2 regions of the Streptomyces sp. NBC_00057 genome follow, and region 2 is predicted to be linked to the other one. Evidence: riboswitches for the same ligand, from Rfam matches in the RefSeq annotation. Region 2 holds a riboswitch; the other holds the start of a gene.
The links. Region 2 has a riboswitch for cyclic di-AMP ahead of OG953_RS26120 (transglycosylase family protein). Riboswitches for the same ligand answer to the same signal wherever they lie in the genome.

Region 1: another riboswitch for cyclic di-AMP. It lies ahead of OG953_RS20335 (M23 family metallopeptidase); the one in region 2 lies ahead of OG953_RS26120 (transglycosylase family protein).

Annotation. Positions count from the first base shown of each region.
Region 1 covers NZ_CP108256.1:4,339,298-4,346,809, forward strand. Annotated here, with positions in the region: gene trmB (tRNA (guanosine(46)-N7)-methyltransferase TrmB) at 1-264, shown strand, start outside; gene OG953_RS20325 (PrsW family glutamic-type intramembrane protease) at 352-1,980, shown strand; gene OG953_RS20330 (aldo/keto reductase) at 2,460-3,404, opposite strand; gene OG953_RS20335 (M23 family metallopeptidase) at 3,545-4,723, opposite strand; cyclic di-AMP (ydaO/yuaA leader) riboswitch at 4,735-4,887, opposite strand; gene OG953_RS20340 (PP2C family protein-serine/threonine phosphatase) at 5,188-6,276, opposite strand; tRNA gene OG953_RS20345 (tRNA-Met) at 6,589-6,662, opposite strand; gene OG953_RS20350 (SPFH domain-containing protein) at 6,784-7,512, opposite strand, start outside.
Region 2 covers NZ_CP108256.1:5,539,425-5,546,936, forward strand. Annotated here, with positions in the region: gene OG953_RS26105 (nucleoside triphosphate pyrophosphohydrolase) at 1-635, shown strand, start outside; gene OG953_RS26110 (cytochrome P450) at 645-1,958, shown strand; gene OG953_RS26115 (transglycosylase family protein) at 2,064-3,017, shown strand; cyclic di-AMP (ydaO/yuaA leader) riboswitch at 3,318-3,490, shown strand; gene OG953_RS26120 (transglycosylase family protein) at 3,494-4,252, shown strand; gene eno (phosphopyruvate hydratase) at 4,636-5,916, shown strand; gene OG953_RS26130 (septum formation initiator family protein) at 6,019-6,489, shown strand; gene OG953_RS26135 (DUF501 domain-containing protein) at 6,549-7,091, shown strand; gene OG953_RS26140 (Ppx/GppA phosphatase family protein) at 7,164-7,512, shown strand, end outside.

The DNA of each region.
Region 1 (7,512 bases), 1.2 Mb from region 2:
CACAAACGTCGGCTGATCCAGCCGGAATTCCTCGATCTGGTGGCGCAGCGGCTGAAGCCGGGGGCCGTGATCCACTGTGCGACCGACTGGGAGCCGTACGCCGAGCAGATGCTGGAGGTGCTGACCGCGCACCCCCTCTTCGAAAACACCCTGGCGGACGGCGGCTATGCGCCGCGGCCGGCGTTCCGGCCGCTGACCCGGTTCGAGGGGCAGGGCCTCGACAAGGGCCATGTCGTGCACGACCTGCTCTTCGCCCGCCGCTGAGACCTGTGCGCGGAGCCGGTGACGGGACGTGACGGACCCGTCGCCCCATGGCCAGCTGTCAGTGCTGCTCGTTAAGGTCATCGGGTGGTGTCCGACGGGTCTGTTCAGCAGCGGCAGTCGCAGCCGGCCGTCCCGCTTCTCGAGGAGCAGCGGGTCGGCGAGATCCTGGCTGCCGTGCCGGAGCGCAGTCACTGGCGTTACCGGCCGCGCCGCGTCGGCATGGTGTGGCGCAGCAGGACATTCCGCATCGCGGCCGTGTTCACGGTGCTCGCGCTGTGCGGTCTGGCGATCCTGGCCCTGGTCCGCGATCAGACGGGCACCGACGGGTTTCTCGTAGGTCTGGGTCTCGCCGTGCTGCCCGTCCCGCTCCTGATGGCGGCGTTCCGCTGGCTCGACCGGGTCGAACCGGCGCCGTGGCGGAATCTGCTGTTCTCCTTCGCCTGGGGTGCGTTCGCGGCCGCCCTGGTCGCGATCATCGCGAATTCGTTCGCGACCCGCTGGATAGCCACGGCCACCGCCGACCCGTCGGACGCCGACACCCTCGGCGCCACGGTCATAGCGCCGGTCATCGAGGAGAGCGCCAAGGCCGCGGCCGTCCTGCTGATCTTCCTGTTCCGAAGGCGGGAGTTCAACGGAATCGTCGACGGTGTCGTCATCGCCGGCTTCACCGCGAGCGGCTTCGCCTTCACCGAGAACATCCTCTACCTGGGGACCGCCTTCGGTGAGGACCAGCAGATAGGCACCTCGGGCGTCGTCTCGGTGACCGCCGCGACGTTCTTCGTACGGGCGGTGATGTCGCCGTTCGCGCATCCGCTCTTCACGGTGCTGACCGGAATAGGTTTCGGGCTCGCCGCGGTCAGTGCGCGGCACCGCCGGATCCGCCGCATCGCGCTGCCGCTGCTGGGACTTGTCCTCGCCATGGGCATGCACGCCCTGTGGAACGGGTCGGCGTCATTCGGCCCGTACGGCTTCTATGCCGTGTACGGGGTGTTCATGGTCCCGGTCTTCGGCCTGGTGACCTGGCTGGCGATCTGGTCGCGCCAGCGGGAGCTGCGTACGCTCTCGGCCGAGCTGCCCGCCTATGCGGCGGCCGGCTGGCTGACCCCCGCCGAACCGCTCGCCCTCTCCTCGATGCGGGCCCGCGGCATGGCACGCGACGCGGCACGCCACCGGCACACCCTCGCAGCCCGGGAGAACTGGGCAAGCCCGTACGGACCGGGGTCCGCCCCACCGTACGGACCGGGATTCGCGTCGCCGTACGGACCGGGGTCCGCCCCACCGTACGGACCGGGATTCGCGTCGCCGTACGGACCGGGGTCCGCCCCACCGTACGGACCGGGATTCGCGTCGCCGGGGCAGCACGCGTCGCCCAGGCGCGGACCATCGGCCCAGGTCAAAGCACACGCCAAAGCACAGGCCAAGGCTCATGGCAGGGCTGCCGCCCGCGCCGTGGCCGAGTACGAATCGTTCGCGACATCACTGGCATCGCTGCGTCGGCAGGCCCGCCGCGGCGCGGTGGGCCCGGACTTCGCCGAGCGCGAGCTGGAGCTGCTGCACCACCTCTGGCAACGCAGGGACGTGGCCGCTCCCGCCCTGACGTACGCGGCGCAGGCGACGGGCCGCCTGCGCCCCCACCACCCGCCGGCAGCTCCGTACGCCTACCCGCACCCGCCGCAGCACACGCAGTACGGCGGCTACGGCTACAACCGTTCCTGAAGACTGAGCGGGAGTGAGTCCCGACAGCCGCACGCTCCGAACGGTCTTGGGCGCACTGGTCCCCGGCGTACTCAACCCCGGGGCGGCGACACGCATCCCGTGCGTGGTCCGATCTCGGGAGACCAGTTCCCTGCGCGACCTGGCCATGTGGATACGGCCAGAGGCGACGGGGAGGCCCCGAACCATCACTCCGGTGGAGCGGGGGCCCCGCACGCCGGCGCCGCACCCGGCGTCCCAGATCGCACGATCACGTCAACCGGGTCGGCCCAGGGCACCACAAGCCCGCGAGCGGACCATCACACAATCGAGCCAAACCGACGTTATGCGCACTCCCCGGCAAGCAGTTACCAACCCCTGTCCGACCCCGCACCGGCCACCGCCACCGCAGTAGGGCCGTCCGTGGACGACGCCCCGCTCCGCATAGCACGGATGCCCCAGGAGCGCCGCGATCCTGGGGCATCCGTGAACAGCCGCCCTCGTCAGGCGGATGCCTCGGTGAGGTCCGCCAGTTCCTGCTCGGTCAGCGAGAGGTCGGCGACAGCCACCAGCGCGGGCAGCTGCTCGACCGTACGGGCCGAGGCGATCGGCGCGGCGACGGTCGGCCGGGACGCGAGCCACGCAAGCGCGACGGTCGCGATCTCCGCGTCGCGCTCCTGGGCGATTTTGTCGAGTGCCGCCAGGACCTTCTGCCCCCGCTCCGACTCCAGGTACTGACCAGCCTTCTCGGCCCGCGCGCTCTCCACCGAAGCACCCGGACGGTACTTGCCGGTGAGGAAGCCGGAAGCCAGGGCGAAGTACGGGACGGCGGCGAGCCCGGCCCGGGCGGCTGTGTCCTGGAGCTCACCCTCGTACGTGTCGCGGGAGACCAGGTTGTAGTGCGGCTGCAGGGCGACGTAACGGGCCAGCCCCTCGCGCTCCGAGAAGTCCAGGGACGCCCGGAGTCGCTCGGGGCTGATGTTGGAGGCGCCGATCTCCCGGACCTTGCCCTCCTTCACCAGCTGGTCGAGGGCGGCGATGATCTCCTCGACCGGCACGGTCTCGTCATCGAAGTGTGTGTAGTACAGATCGATGTGGTCGGTACCGAGCCGGCGCAGCGACTCCTCGGCTGCGGCCTTGATGTTCGCGGCGGAGAGCCCCTTGTACGAGGGGTGGGCGCCGACCTTGGTCGCGACGACGATGTCGGAACGGTTGGAGCGTGCCGCGAGCCACTTGCCGATGACGGTCTCCGACTCGCCGCCCTCGTTGCCCGGGATCCAGGCGGAGTAGGCGTCGGCGGTGTCGATGAAGTTGCCGCCCGCCGCGGCGTAAGCGTCCAGCACGGCGAACGACTGCGCCTCGTCGGCGGTCCAGCCGAAGACGTTGCCGCCGAGGGCGAGCGGGAAGACCTGGAGGTCGCAAGGACCCAGCTTACGAAGAGAAGTCATATCTCGGTCAACGGACTCCGGCGGGTCCGCTATTCCGGCAGACCGGCAGCCCTGACGTCGGGGGGTGAGCGTCAGGACTGCCGGAGTTCAACGGCCCGTGAACCGGATCGGATCACGAAGGCCGGGAGGGAGCCGGCGGATCAGGGGTTGAGACCCTTGTCGCGCAGCCAGGCCATCGGGTCGATGCCCGTACCGTCGGGGGTGTGGACCTCCAGGTGGAGGTGCGCGCCCGTGACATTGCCGGTCGCGCCGACCCGGCCGATGGTCTCACCGGTGGTGACCTTCTGGCCGACACTGACGCCTATCGAGGACTGGTGGCAGAACCACACCTCCGTACCGTCGTCGAGCTCCAGCACCGTGCGGTAGCCGTACGAACCGGACCAGCCTGCCGACTTGATGGTGCCGCCGTGTACGGCCTTGATCGGGGTGCCGGTCGGCGCCGCGAAGTCGAGGCCGGTGTGGTGGCCGGAGGACCACATCGAGCCGGCCTGGCCGTAGGTCGAGGTGATCGTGTACGAGGAGGTCGGGATGGCGTAGCTGGCGGCGAGCTTGGCGAGCCGCAGGGCCTCGGCCTTCGCCTTGGCTTCCTCCTCCGCCTTCTTCTTCTCGGCGGCGACCTTGGCCTCGGCTGCGCTCTGCTGCTTCTTGGCCTCGGCGGCGGCCTTCTCCGCGGCCGCCTTCTCCTGGGCCGCCTTGGCCTCGGCGTCGGCGGCGTCCTGCTGCTGCTCGGCCTGCTGGAGGATGCGGGCGCGGAGTGCCTCGCCCGCATCCGTCGTGCCCTGCTCGGCCTCGGCAGTGGTGAGGCCGGCGGTGGTGAGCGGGGCGGCAGCGGCGGCCTCGGACTTGTCGGCCTCGGACTCACCGGAGAACAGCGAGCCCACGCCGGGAAGGGACTTGGCGTCGGGGAGGTTGTCCGAGATGGAGTCGGGAAGGGAGATGGAGACCGGCGGCTTGCTCTGCGCGGTGGCCATGCCGCCCGCACTGACTGCCGCGATGACGCCGACCCCGAGCACCGTGGAGCTACGGGCAAGTCCGTTGCGCTGCTTGGCGACGCGGTGCTTGCCGCGTACGGGGCGGACGGACTCCTCGGTGGGATTCCACTCGTCCCAGCTTCTGCCGGGCTCACCGTTGCCGTCGGCGCGGAATTCGCTGCCGAACTCACCGGCGAAGTCGCCGCCCGTCTCGGCGCCGAACGCCGTTCCCGTCCCGGCGGTTCCGTAGTCGGAGCCGAAATCGGATCCGAAGTCAGCGCCGAAGTCGGAACTGAACTCGGGGTTGAACCGAGAGGGGGCCTCGGGGGCAGGCTTGTTGGACGCCACGGGGGCGCACTCCTTTCCTTCCTTCTCGCCTACCGGGTTAGCTGACGGGTTCGGAGCAGGAAGGTCTCCTACGGGCCCCTCTGCCTCTCACGAGACACAGGTGTCCGATTCACCCCATGTAGGTGGTTCCCCGGTTCCCTTGCGGAATTCGGCGCTCGCGCACGGTGCCGCCACTGACGACGGCTGGGACGACCGCGCTGCGTTATCGAACGTTAATAGACACACGGGTCTGATTCCAAGCCGTTCCCACTGATCGTTCAGGTCTTTGGCCTGGACTTTACGGGACACAGCCGGGCGGAATCGGACGAGTTGATCGACCCTCAGTCACTACCCGGTTTCTGACGTTGCGTCAAATGTTATGCGGAGCGACGCCTTTCGGTTACGTACGGTGGCATCCCGCGCCCAGGGCCGCGCCCCCAGGCCGCGCGAAACACCCGACCCGCACGAAGCGTCCGATCCCCCCGTCATGTCTCTTCCAGGCCCACGATCTTCACGATCCTGCGCCGGTCCGGCTGCCCCTCCGCGGGGCGTACGACCGCGAGCAGCGCCATGTCGTCGGTCGTCTCGCCGCCCGTGTGCAACCGCACGTCATCGGTCAGCGCGGACAGCAGCTCCTCGGGCCCCGGAAAGATCCGCCCGCGCAGCCGGGCCGCCGGGTCGTAGAAGACCCCGTCGGCGTTCCGCGCCTCGGAGAGGCCGTCGGTGTAGAGGAGCAGGATCGTCCCCGCCGGCAGATCCCACTCGTCCGCCCGGTCGGGCCACACCCCCAGGTCCATCCCGAGCGGCAGCGCGGGCACCGTGGGCCCCAGCACCCCCACCGCCCCGTCCGGGTGCAGCAGGATCGGCTCGGGGTGACCGCGGTTGACGATCCGCACCCGGGACACCCCGGGCGGGATCTCGGCCAGTACGGCAGTGATGAAGCCCTCGACCGCGTCCAGCCCGCCCCGCGCCCCCTCCCGCGCCAGCGCCCGCTCCAGCCGCTGCGCCACGCCCTCCAGCGAATGCTCCTGCTCGGCCGCCTCCCGGAACGCCCCGATGGCAACCGCCACCGACTCCACGGCGTCGAGCCCCTTCCCCCGCACGTCCCCGACCACCAGCCGCACCCCCTGCGGGGTGTCCGCCACGGCGAACAGGTCGCCGCCGACGAACTCGTCCGCCTGCGCCGCCTCGTACCGCGCCGCCACATGCAGCCCGCCGATCCGGTCGGACGGCTTCGGCAGCACCGCCCGCATGGCGGTCTCCGCGACGACCCGCGCGGAGGCCAGCTGCTCATTGCCGCGCCGTACGACCGTGTTGATCAGGACCGCGAGGGCCGAGACGGTGGCCAGGGTGAGCAACTCGATCAACGGCACGACCAACGGCAAAGAGTTGCTGGACAACCGCAGCACGGTAACGGCCACCATCGCGGCAATGCCGATACAGATGGTGCGGGACAGCGAGAAGAACGGCGCGGCGATCAGCGGCGCCGCCACGAACAGCGGAATGGCGGTGAAGACCGGCGGGGTGAGGAGATCGAACGCCAGCCCGCCGAGGATCATCAGGGCGGGCAGCATGCGGACGAACCGCCGGGTACGGGTGTCGCCCTCGGCATGTCTGCCGCGCCGCTTCAGCCGCTTCCACACCTGTGGTCTCCTGCCCGGTACGCGCGCGGCTGCGGACGGTACCGCGCCCCACCCCCAGGCTCGCCGGAGCGGAACCGTGCGGCGACTCCTCATCGGCCAATGGGGGTACGTACGTGGCACAGCTCACACCGCCCGGACCTGCTCCTTCATGGGCCCGCAGGCAGGTCGCGCCACGCCCCGGAAAGCGACGCGGAAATGAATCAGGCCCGGCACGCTGCATGCGTGCCGGGCCTGATTCTTCAGTAGCGGGGACAGGATTTGAACCTGCGACCTCTGGGTTATGAGCCCAGCGAGCTACCGAGCTGCTCCACCCCGCGTCGTTGAACACAACTCTACGGCATGTCCGGCGCGCGAATGACCACTCGGCGAATCATGGCCACCCGGCGCCCGGTCCGTGCGCCCCGCGTGGTGCCGACGAACAGCGCGGCCTCCGCCCCCTCAGTTCGTCTCGGTGATACGAGGAGTGGCCTTCCCGTGGACCGCCGGAGGCTTCATCGGGTTCACACCGCGCTGCAGCGAGTGGAGGATCGCCAGCCCCTGGCTGACCACGCCCGCCGCCATCTCATTGACACCATTGGTGCCGTTGAGAACGGTGAGGTCGGCCCCCGACATGCCGCGGGCGGCCGCGTCGGCCAGGGCGGGCAGGTTCTCCACGATGCGGTTGGCCGCGATGAGCTCCTGGTTGCCGTCGCGCAGCGAGGTGGCGCGCACGCTGTTGGCGTCGGCCTGCGCCTGGGCGAGGGTCCGTTCGGTGTACGCGCTGCCGTCGGCCTCGAACTTCACCCGGTCACGGGCCGCTTCCGCGAGAGTGCGCTGACGGTACGCCTCGGCATCTGCCGGACGCCGGACCTCCGCTTCGAGCCGTTGCGCGGCGAGAGCGGCCTGCCGCTCGGCCAGGGCGGTCTGCTCCTCGATGACCTCCTGCGAGGCCCTGGCCTGGGCGAGCGGTCCGGCCTGCGCGGCGCGGGCGTTGTACTGCTCGGTCTCGGCGAGGAAGCCGGCCCGTTTGATCGCGGTGTCACGTTCGTACTCCGCCTTGAGCGCGGCGGCCTGCTGCTCGCGCTGGCTGGCTTCCTGGTCGGCCTTGGCCTCGGCGATCCGGGCCTGGCTGGCGACCGCGGCGGCGTGCGGGGCGGCGAGGTTGTTGATGTAGCCGGTGGCGTCGTC
Region 2 (7,512 bases):
ACGATCTGCCGGGCGCCCGGCTCCTCGATCTGGTCCAGGTCATGGACCGGATCCGGGTCGAATGCCCCTGGACCTCACAGAAGACCCACAAGGGCCTCGCCAAGTACGCCATCGAGGAGGCGTACGAACTCGTCGAGGCGATCGAGGACGGCGACCGCGACGAGCTGCGCGAGGAGCTCGGGGACGTACTCCTCCAGGTCGTCTTCCACGCCCGGATCGCCGAGGAGGGCCGCCCCGAGGACGGAGCAGAGCCGTTCTCCGTCGACGACGTGGCCGCGACCCTCGTCGAGAAGCTGATCCACCGCCACCCGCACGTCTTCGGCGACGAGAGTGCCGAGACCCCGGAGGACGTGCACGCCCACTGGCTGCGGACCAAGGCCATCGAGAAGCAGCGCGACTCGGTCACCGACGGAGTCCCGCTCGGCCAGCCCGGACTGGCGCTCGCGGCGAAGCTGGCCGGCCGGGTCCGAACCGCAGGACTCGATGTGGCGCTCCCCACGGGCGATGGCATCGGTTACGAGCTCCTCGCCCTCGCCGTACGCGCCGAACAGGACGGCGTCGACCCCGAAGCCGCACTGCGGGCCGCGGGCCGCGCCTACCGGGACGCCATCAGGGCGGCGGAGGGCAACGGGTAACGTCGGGGGGTGAACCACAGCCCCGCCGACCGCCCAGCCGATCATCCCGCCGCCTGCCCCGCAGGCGCCCCCGAACTCTTCACCTGGGAGTTCGCCACCGACCCGTACCCGGCCTACGCCTGGCTGCGCGAGCACAGTCCCGTGCACCGGACCGCGCTGCCCAGCGGTGTCGAGGCCTGGCTCGTGACCCGGTACGCCGACGCCCGGCAGGCGCTCGCCGACACCCGGCTCTCCAAGAACCCGGCGCACCACGCCGAGCCGGCGCACGCCAAGGGGAAGACGGGCATCCCGGGCGAGCGCAAGGCGGAGCTGATGACGCATCTGCTGAACATCGACCCGCCCGACCACACCCGGCTGCGCCGCCTCGTCTCCAAGGCGTTCACTCCGCGCCGAGTTGCCGAGTTCGCGCCGCGGGTGCAGGAACTGACGGACCGCCTCATCGACCGCTTCATCGCGGAGGGGAAGGCGGACCTCATCCACGACTTCGCGTTCCCGCTGCCCATCTACGCGATCTGCGATCTGCTCGGCGTCCCGCGCGAGGACCAGGACGACTTCCGGGACTGGGCGGGCATGATGATCCGCCACGGCGGCGGCCCGCGCGGCGGGGTGGCCAGGTCGGTGAAGAAGATGCGCGGCTATCTCGCCGAACTGATCCACCGCAAGCGGGAGAACCCGGGGGACGACCTGATCTCGGGGCTGATCCGGGCCAGCGACCACGGCGAGCACCTCACCGAGAACGAGGCCGCGGCCATGGCCTTCATCCTTCTCTTCGCCGGGTTCGAGACGACGGTCAACCTCATCGGCAACGGGGTGTACGCACTGCTGCGCGACCCCGCGCAGCGCGAGCGGCTGCAGCGCTCCCTCGACGCGGGGGAGAGCGATCTGCTGGAGACCGGGATCGAGGAACTGCTGCGGTACGACGGCCCGGTGGAGCTGGCGACCTGGCGGTTCGCCACCGAGCCGCTGACGCTCGGCGGACAGGACATCGCGGCCGGCGACCCTGTACTCGTCGTACTCGCCGCAGCCGACCGCGACCCGGAGCGCTTCGAGGACCCCGACACGCTCGACCTCGCACGGCGTGACAATCAGCACCTCGGATACGGGCACGGCATCCACTACTGCCTGGGAGCACCGCTCGCCCGACTGGAGGGACAGACCGCGCTCGCGACGCTTCTGAGTCGCCTTCCGGATCTGCGACTTGCGGTAGAACCTACTGATTTGCGGTGGCGTGGCGGGCTCATCATGCGTGGACTGCGCACTCTGCCCGTGGAGTTCGCACCGGGGGCCGTCACGGCGCAAGGTGACGCTCCGTCAACTCCGTGACTTTCACGTGATCTGTGCTGCATCGACTTGTGACACACGTTCGAGTCCCGCTAGGTTCACCGTTCGACTCACCAGTCACTCGTCAGTCACACGGAAGGCAACCCCATGGGCTCCGCGAACGGCAAGCACCGCCGCCCTCGTCAGGCACCCGCCATCGTCGTCGCCGCGGGCGTGACCGGATCGGCCATCGCCATCCCGCTGCTCGGCGCGACCGGTGCGCACGCGGCCGACGCCACGACCTGGGACCGGGTGGCCGAGTGCGAGAGCGGCGGCATGTGGAGCGCCGACCTCGGCAACGGCTTCTACGGCGGTCTGCAGTTCTCGCAGGAGACCTGGAAGGCGTACGGCGGCGAGACGTACGCCCCGCGTGCCGACCTCGCCAGCCGCGCGCAGCAGATAGCCGTGGCCCAGAAGGTCCTGGACGACAAGGGCCCGAAGGCGTGGCCCAGTTGTGCGGTCATCTCCGGCCTCGCGGTGGACGGGACGCTGCCGGGTGTCGACCCGGGGTCCGCGCCCTCCTCCGAGCCGACGCGGGGCGCGGAGCCGGCTGGCGGTGCGTCGGCGGCCCCGTCCGATGACGCCACGCCGTCGGACAGGGCCTCGGACGTTACGGGCGGCTCGAAGGGCTCGAGCGGTGCCGACAAGTCGGCCGACAAGGCCAAGACGTCCGCGAAGCCTTCGGCCACCGCGTCGGCCAATCCGTCCTCCGGGGCGCCCGATTCATCCGGCTCGCCCGGCTCATCCGATTCGTCCGGCGATGTCGGTGGCAAGCACCGCGGTGCGCCGGCCCCCGAAGGGAGTCGGGGCGCGAACGGCGGTGACCGTGAGTCGGGCCGCCATGCCTCCCGCGGTGACGCCGACGCGCGCGACGCGGGCGCTTCGGTCGCCGACGGTACGTACACCGTGCACCCCGGCGACAGCCTCTGGGCGATTGCTGACGCACAGAAGGTTTCCGGTGGCTGGCCCGCACTCTATGAGGCCAACAAGGAGGCCGTCGGCTCCGACCCGGACCTCATCCTCCCCGGCCGGAGCCTCGATCTCGACGTGAAGGCCGAGTGAGGGCAGTCTGAAAATCGGTTAAAAGTGCCTCAAAAACTGGGGTAGTTCAGAGACCTATGTCCGCTTATGTGTAAGTGAGACATGGGTCTCTTTGCGTCAACTGGCGTGTCGCGCCCGGGTAACCCTTCTGCACCGCCCCCACCTGCGAAAACGACGGTTCCTCAGATGCAAGTAGAGGAAGATTGTCCGATGTGTCCGTCTTTGAATGTGGGGGTTGCGTATGTTTACGGTCGGAGCCGCTCGCACCGCGGGCCCCGTCGACCGTCACGCCGAATCCTGCCGTCGGTCGAAGGGAAACAGACGCGTAAAGCGCCGTTGGCAGGAGCGGGGGACCCAGGTAAGCCGCCGGGCCCGATCGTCGAAAGACGCATCAGGACCGGCTTGGGGTGAAGTCGCGTGCTAGGACGTGCGACCGGGCAACTCACTTGGCCCGAACCCGACAGCTCACCTCGTAGGCGTCGGTGAGGAGAAGTTCCATGCTGTTTTCCAGCAAGGGCAAGCACCGCCGCCCGTCCAAGGCCGTCCGCATCGCCACGCTCGCCGGTGTTGCCGGTACCGCTGTCGCCGTACCGCTGATGGGCGCGACCAGCGCCTCCGCCGCCTCCGTCGCCACCTGGGACGCAGTCGCCCAGTGCGAGTCCGGTGGCAACTGGTCCATCAACACCGGTAACGGCTACTACGGCGGTCTGCAGTTCTCGCAGTCCAGCTGGGCCGCCGCCGGTGGTACGCAGTACGCCCCGCGTGCCGACCTGGCCACCAAGGCTCAGCAGATCGCCGCCGCCGAGAAGCTCCTCGACATGCAGGGTCCGGGTGCCTGGGGCTGTGCCGGCGCCGGCAACCTGACCAATGACGGTGTCGACCCGGGCGTCGACACCGGCTCCTCCTCGAACTCCACCTCCAGCTCCAACGCAACCGAGCAGAAGAGCACCCCGGTCGCGCCGAAGCAGCAGGCCCAGTCGGAGAAGGCCGAGCGCACCGAGGCCCCGGCCGCCTCCCGCTCGGACCGCTCCGCCGCCCCGCAGGCCGAGTCGAAGAAGACCGTCACCACCCCGACCGGCGAGAAGGTCAAGAAGGGCGACGGCGAGTACAAGGTCGCCTCCGGCGACTCCCTGAGCAAGATCGCCGCCGACCACAAGGTCAAGGGCGGCTGGCAGCAGCTGTTCGAGCTGAACAAGGACATCGTCGAGGACGCCGACCTGATCTACCCGGGTCAGCAGCTCCACCTGACGAAGTAGTCCAGGGTCTCTCCTCCCCGAGCCCCCCGGCCCGGCGCGCAATCCCCCATACGCGCCGGGCTGGGGTTTCTGCGTGACGCGTTCACCTCTGTGCGACGCGCCACCTCCATGTGTGGTGCGTCGCCCCTATATGTGCGTCATCCCTATATAGGGGGAGCGCCGTCTGTCGCACTGGGAGTGCCGACTATGGGTGATCGTTCAACTGTTGTAGTTACTGGCCAGTAAAATTCTGACCGTTTGCCCGGCGATGCGCGCTCTTGGGCCCTTTTTCGTCCCAGGGGGCGGGCGGTCGTCCGACTGAGCGGGCCGGGCCGGTTAGGCTCTTGTCGCAAGGCCAAAGTGACCCTGCACAACCAGTGTCATATCCCAGAAGGAGATGCCTCGTGCCGTCCATCGACGTCGTCGTAGCCCGGGAAATCCTCGACTCCCGGGGGAACCCCACGGTCGAGGTCGAGGTTGGCCTCGACGACGGCAGCACGGGTCGTGCTGCCGTGCCGTCCGGCGCCTCCACCGGTGCGTTCGAGGCCATTGAGCTTCGCGACGGTGACCCCAACCGTTACCAGGGCAAGGGCGTCGAGAAGGCCGTCCTCGCCGTGATCGAGCAGATCGGCCCGGAGCTCGTCGGCTACGACGCGACGGAGCAGCGACTGATCGACCAGGCGATGTTCGACCTGGACGCCACCGAGAACAAGGGTTCGCTCGGCGCCAACGCCATCCTCGGCGTCTCGCTGGCCGTCGCCCACGCCGCCTCCGAGGCCTCGGACCTGCCGCTGTTCCGCTACCTCGGTGGCCCGAACGCGCACCTGCTGCCCGTCCCGATGATGAACATCCTCAACGGTGGGTCGCACGCCGACTCCAACGTGGACATCCAGGAGTTCATGATCGCCCCGATCGGCGCGGAGTCCTTCTCCGAGGCCCTGCGCTGGGGCGCCGAGGTCTACCACACGCTGAAGAAGGTCCTGAAGACCAAGGGTCTTTCGACCGGTCTCGGCGACGAGGGCGGCTTCGCGCCGAACCTGGAGTCGAACCGCGCCGCCCTCGACCTCATCCTCGAGGCCATCAAGGAAGCCGGCTACGCCCCGGGCAAGGACATCGCGCTCGCGCTCGACGTCGCCGCGTCCGAGTTCTACAAGGACGGCAAGTACGAGTTCGAGGGCAAGTCCCGCTCGGCCGCCGAGATGACCGAGTACTACGAGGAGCTCGTCTCCGCGTACCCGCTGGTCTCCATCGAGGACCCGCTGTACGAGGACGACTGGGCCGGCTGGAACGTCATCACCCAGAAGCTCGGCGCCAAGGTGCAGATCGTCGGCGACGACCTGTTCGTCACCAACCCGGAGCGTCTGGCCCGCGGCATCGAGGAGGGCTCCGCCAACGCCCTGCTCGTCAAGGTCAACCAGATCGGTTCGCTGACCGAGACCCTGGACGCCGTCGAGCTGGCCCAGCGCAACGGCTTCAAGTGCATGATGTCCCACCGCTCCGGCGAGACCGAGGACGTCACCATCGCCGACCTCGCCGTCGCGGTGAACTGCGGTCAGATCAAGACCGGCGCCCCGGCCCGCTCGGACCGCGTCGCCAAGTACAACCAGCTGCTGCGCATCGAGGAGATCCTCGACGACGCCGCGGTGTACGCGGGCCGCTCGGCGTTCCCGCGTTTCAAGGGCTGAGCACCGGCCCTTCGAGGGCCGAAGGCCCCGGCCTCCGTCCGTCCCCGCACTCGGTCCCGTACCGTGTGCGGGGACGGACGTGCGTAATGGGGAGGCGGAGACATGGCCGCGAAGGACCGGGACCGGTTCTCCACCGCGACCCGGCTGCGGCTGCTCGGCGAGCAGACCGCCGCCCGCGTCTACCGGTCGCAGAACCGGCGTCAGGCCCGCCGCTCCCGGCTCACCGGCCGGGCGGCCTTCCTCGCCCTCGTCGTCTGCTCCCTGGTGGTCGCGCTGGCGTACCCGATGCGGCAGTACGTGTCGCAGCGGGACGAGATCGCCGACCAGGAGCGTATGGCGCAGGAGGCCGCGGCCCGCACCGAGGAGCTGCGCGACGAGAAGGCGCGCCTCCAGGACGATGCGTACATCAGGCAGCTGGCCCGCACGCACCTGCACTACCTTCTCCCCGGGGAGACCGGTTACACGGTGATCGACCCCGACGCGGTCAAGGAGCGCAACGGCGAGACGGACGAGTCCGGCCGGCCGTGGCACTCCAACCTCTGGGACGGCGTCGACAGCGCCGACCGCGACTGACTCTCTTCATCCATCTGCAGAACCGCAGTTCGAGCAGCCCGATCAGAACCTAGGCAGGCATGGAAACCCCCCCTCCGCAGACCGAGTCCACCGCGCCCACCGAGGCGGACATCGCCGCGTTCCAGCAGCAGCTGGGCCGCCCGCCGCGCGGGCTGCGCGCGATCGCGCACCGCTGCCCGTGCGGCAACCCGGACGTGGTCGAGACGCAGCCCCGGCTGGAGGACGGTACGCCGTTCCCGACGACGTACTACCTGACGTGCCCGCGTGCCGCGTCCGCGATCGGCACGCTGGAGGCGAACGGCGTCATGAAGGAGATGACCGAGCGCCTCGGTACGGACCCCGAGCTGGCCGCCGCGTACCGGGCCGCGCACGAGGACTACATCGCCCGGCGCGATGCCATCGAGGTCCTTGAGGGCTTCCCGAGTGCGGGGGGCATGCCGGACCGGGTGAAGTGCCTGCACGTGCTGGTCGGGCACTCGCTGGCCGCGGGGCCCGGGGTGAACCCGCTCGGCGACGAGGCGATCGCGATGCTGCCGGAGTGGTGGCGCAAGGGGCCGTGCGTGACGCCCTGCCAGTCCGAGGACGCGGGCGACGAGGCCTGACCGTTCCCGGGGGCTCCGTCCCCGGACCCCGCTCCTCGATCGCCGGAGGGGCTTGATTCCACAGGAGCATTCATGACTCGCGTGGCCGCCATCGACTGCGGTACCAACTCCATCCGTCTGCTCGTCGCCGACGCGGACCCGTCCACCGGTGAGCTCGTCGAGCTCGACCGCCGGATGGAGATCGTCCGCCTCGGCCAGGGCGTCGACCGCACCGGCCGGCTCGCGCCCGAGGCCCTGGAGCGGACGTTCGCCGCATGCCGCCAGTACGCGGAGGTGATCAAGGAGCACGGGGCGCAGAAGATACGCTTCGTCGCCACCTCCGCCTCCCGCGACGCGGAGAACAGGGACGAGTTCGTCCGCGGCGTGCTGGACATCCTGGGCGTCGAGCCCGAGGTGATCAGCGGCGACCAGGAGGCGGAGT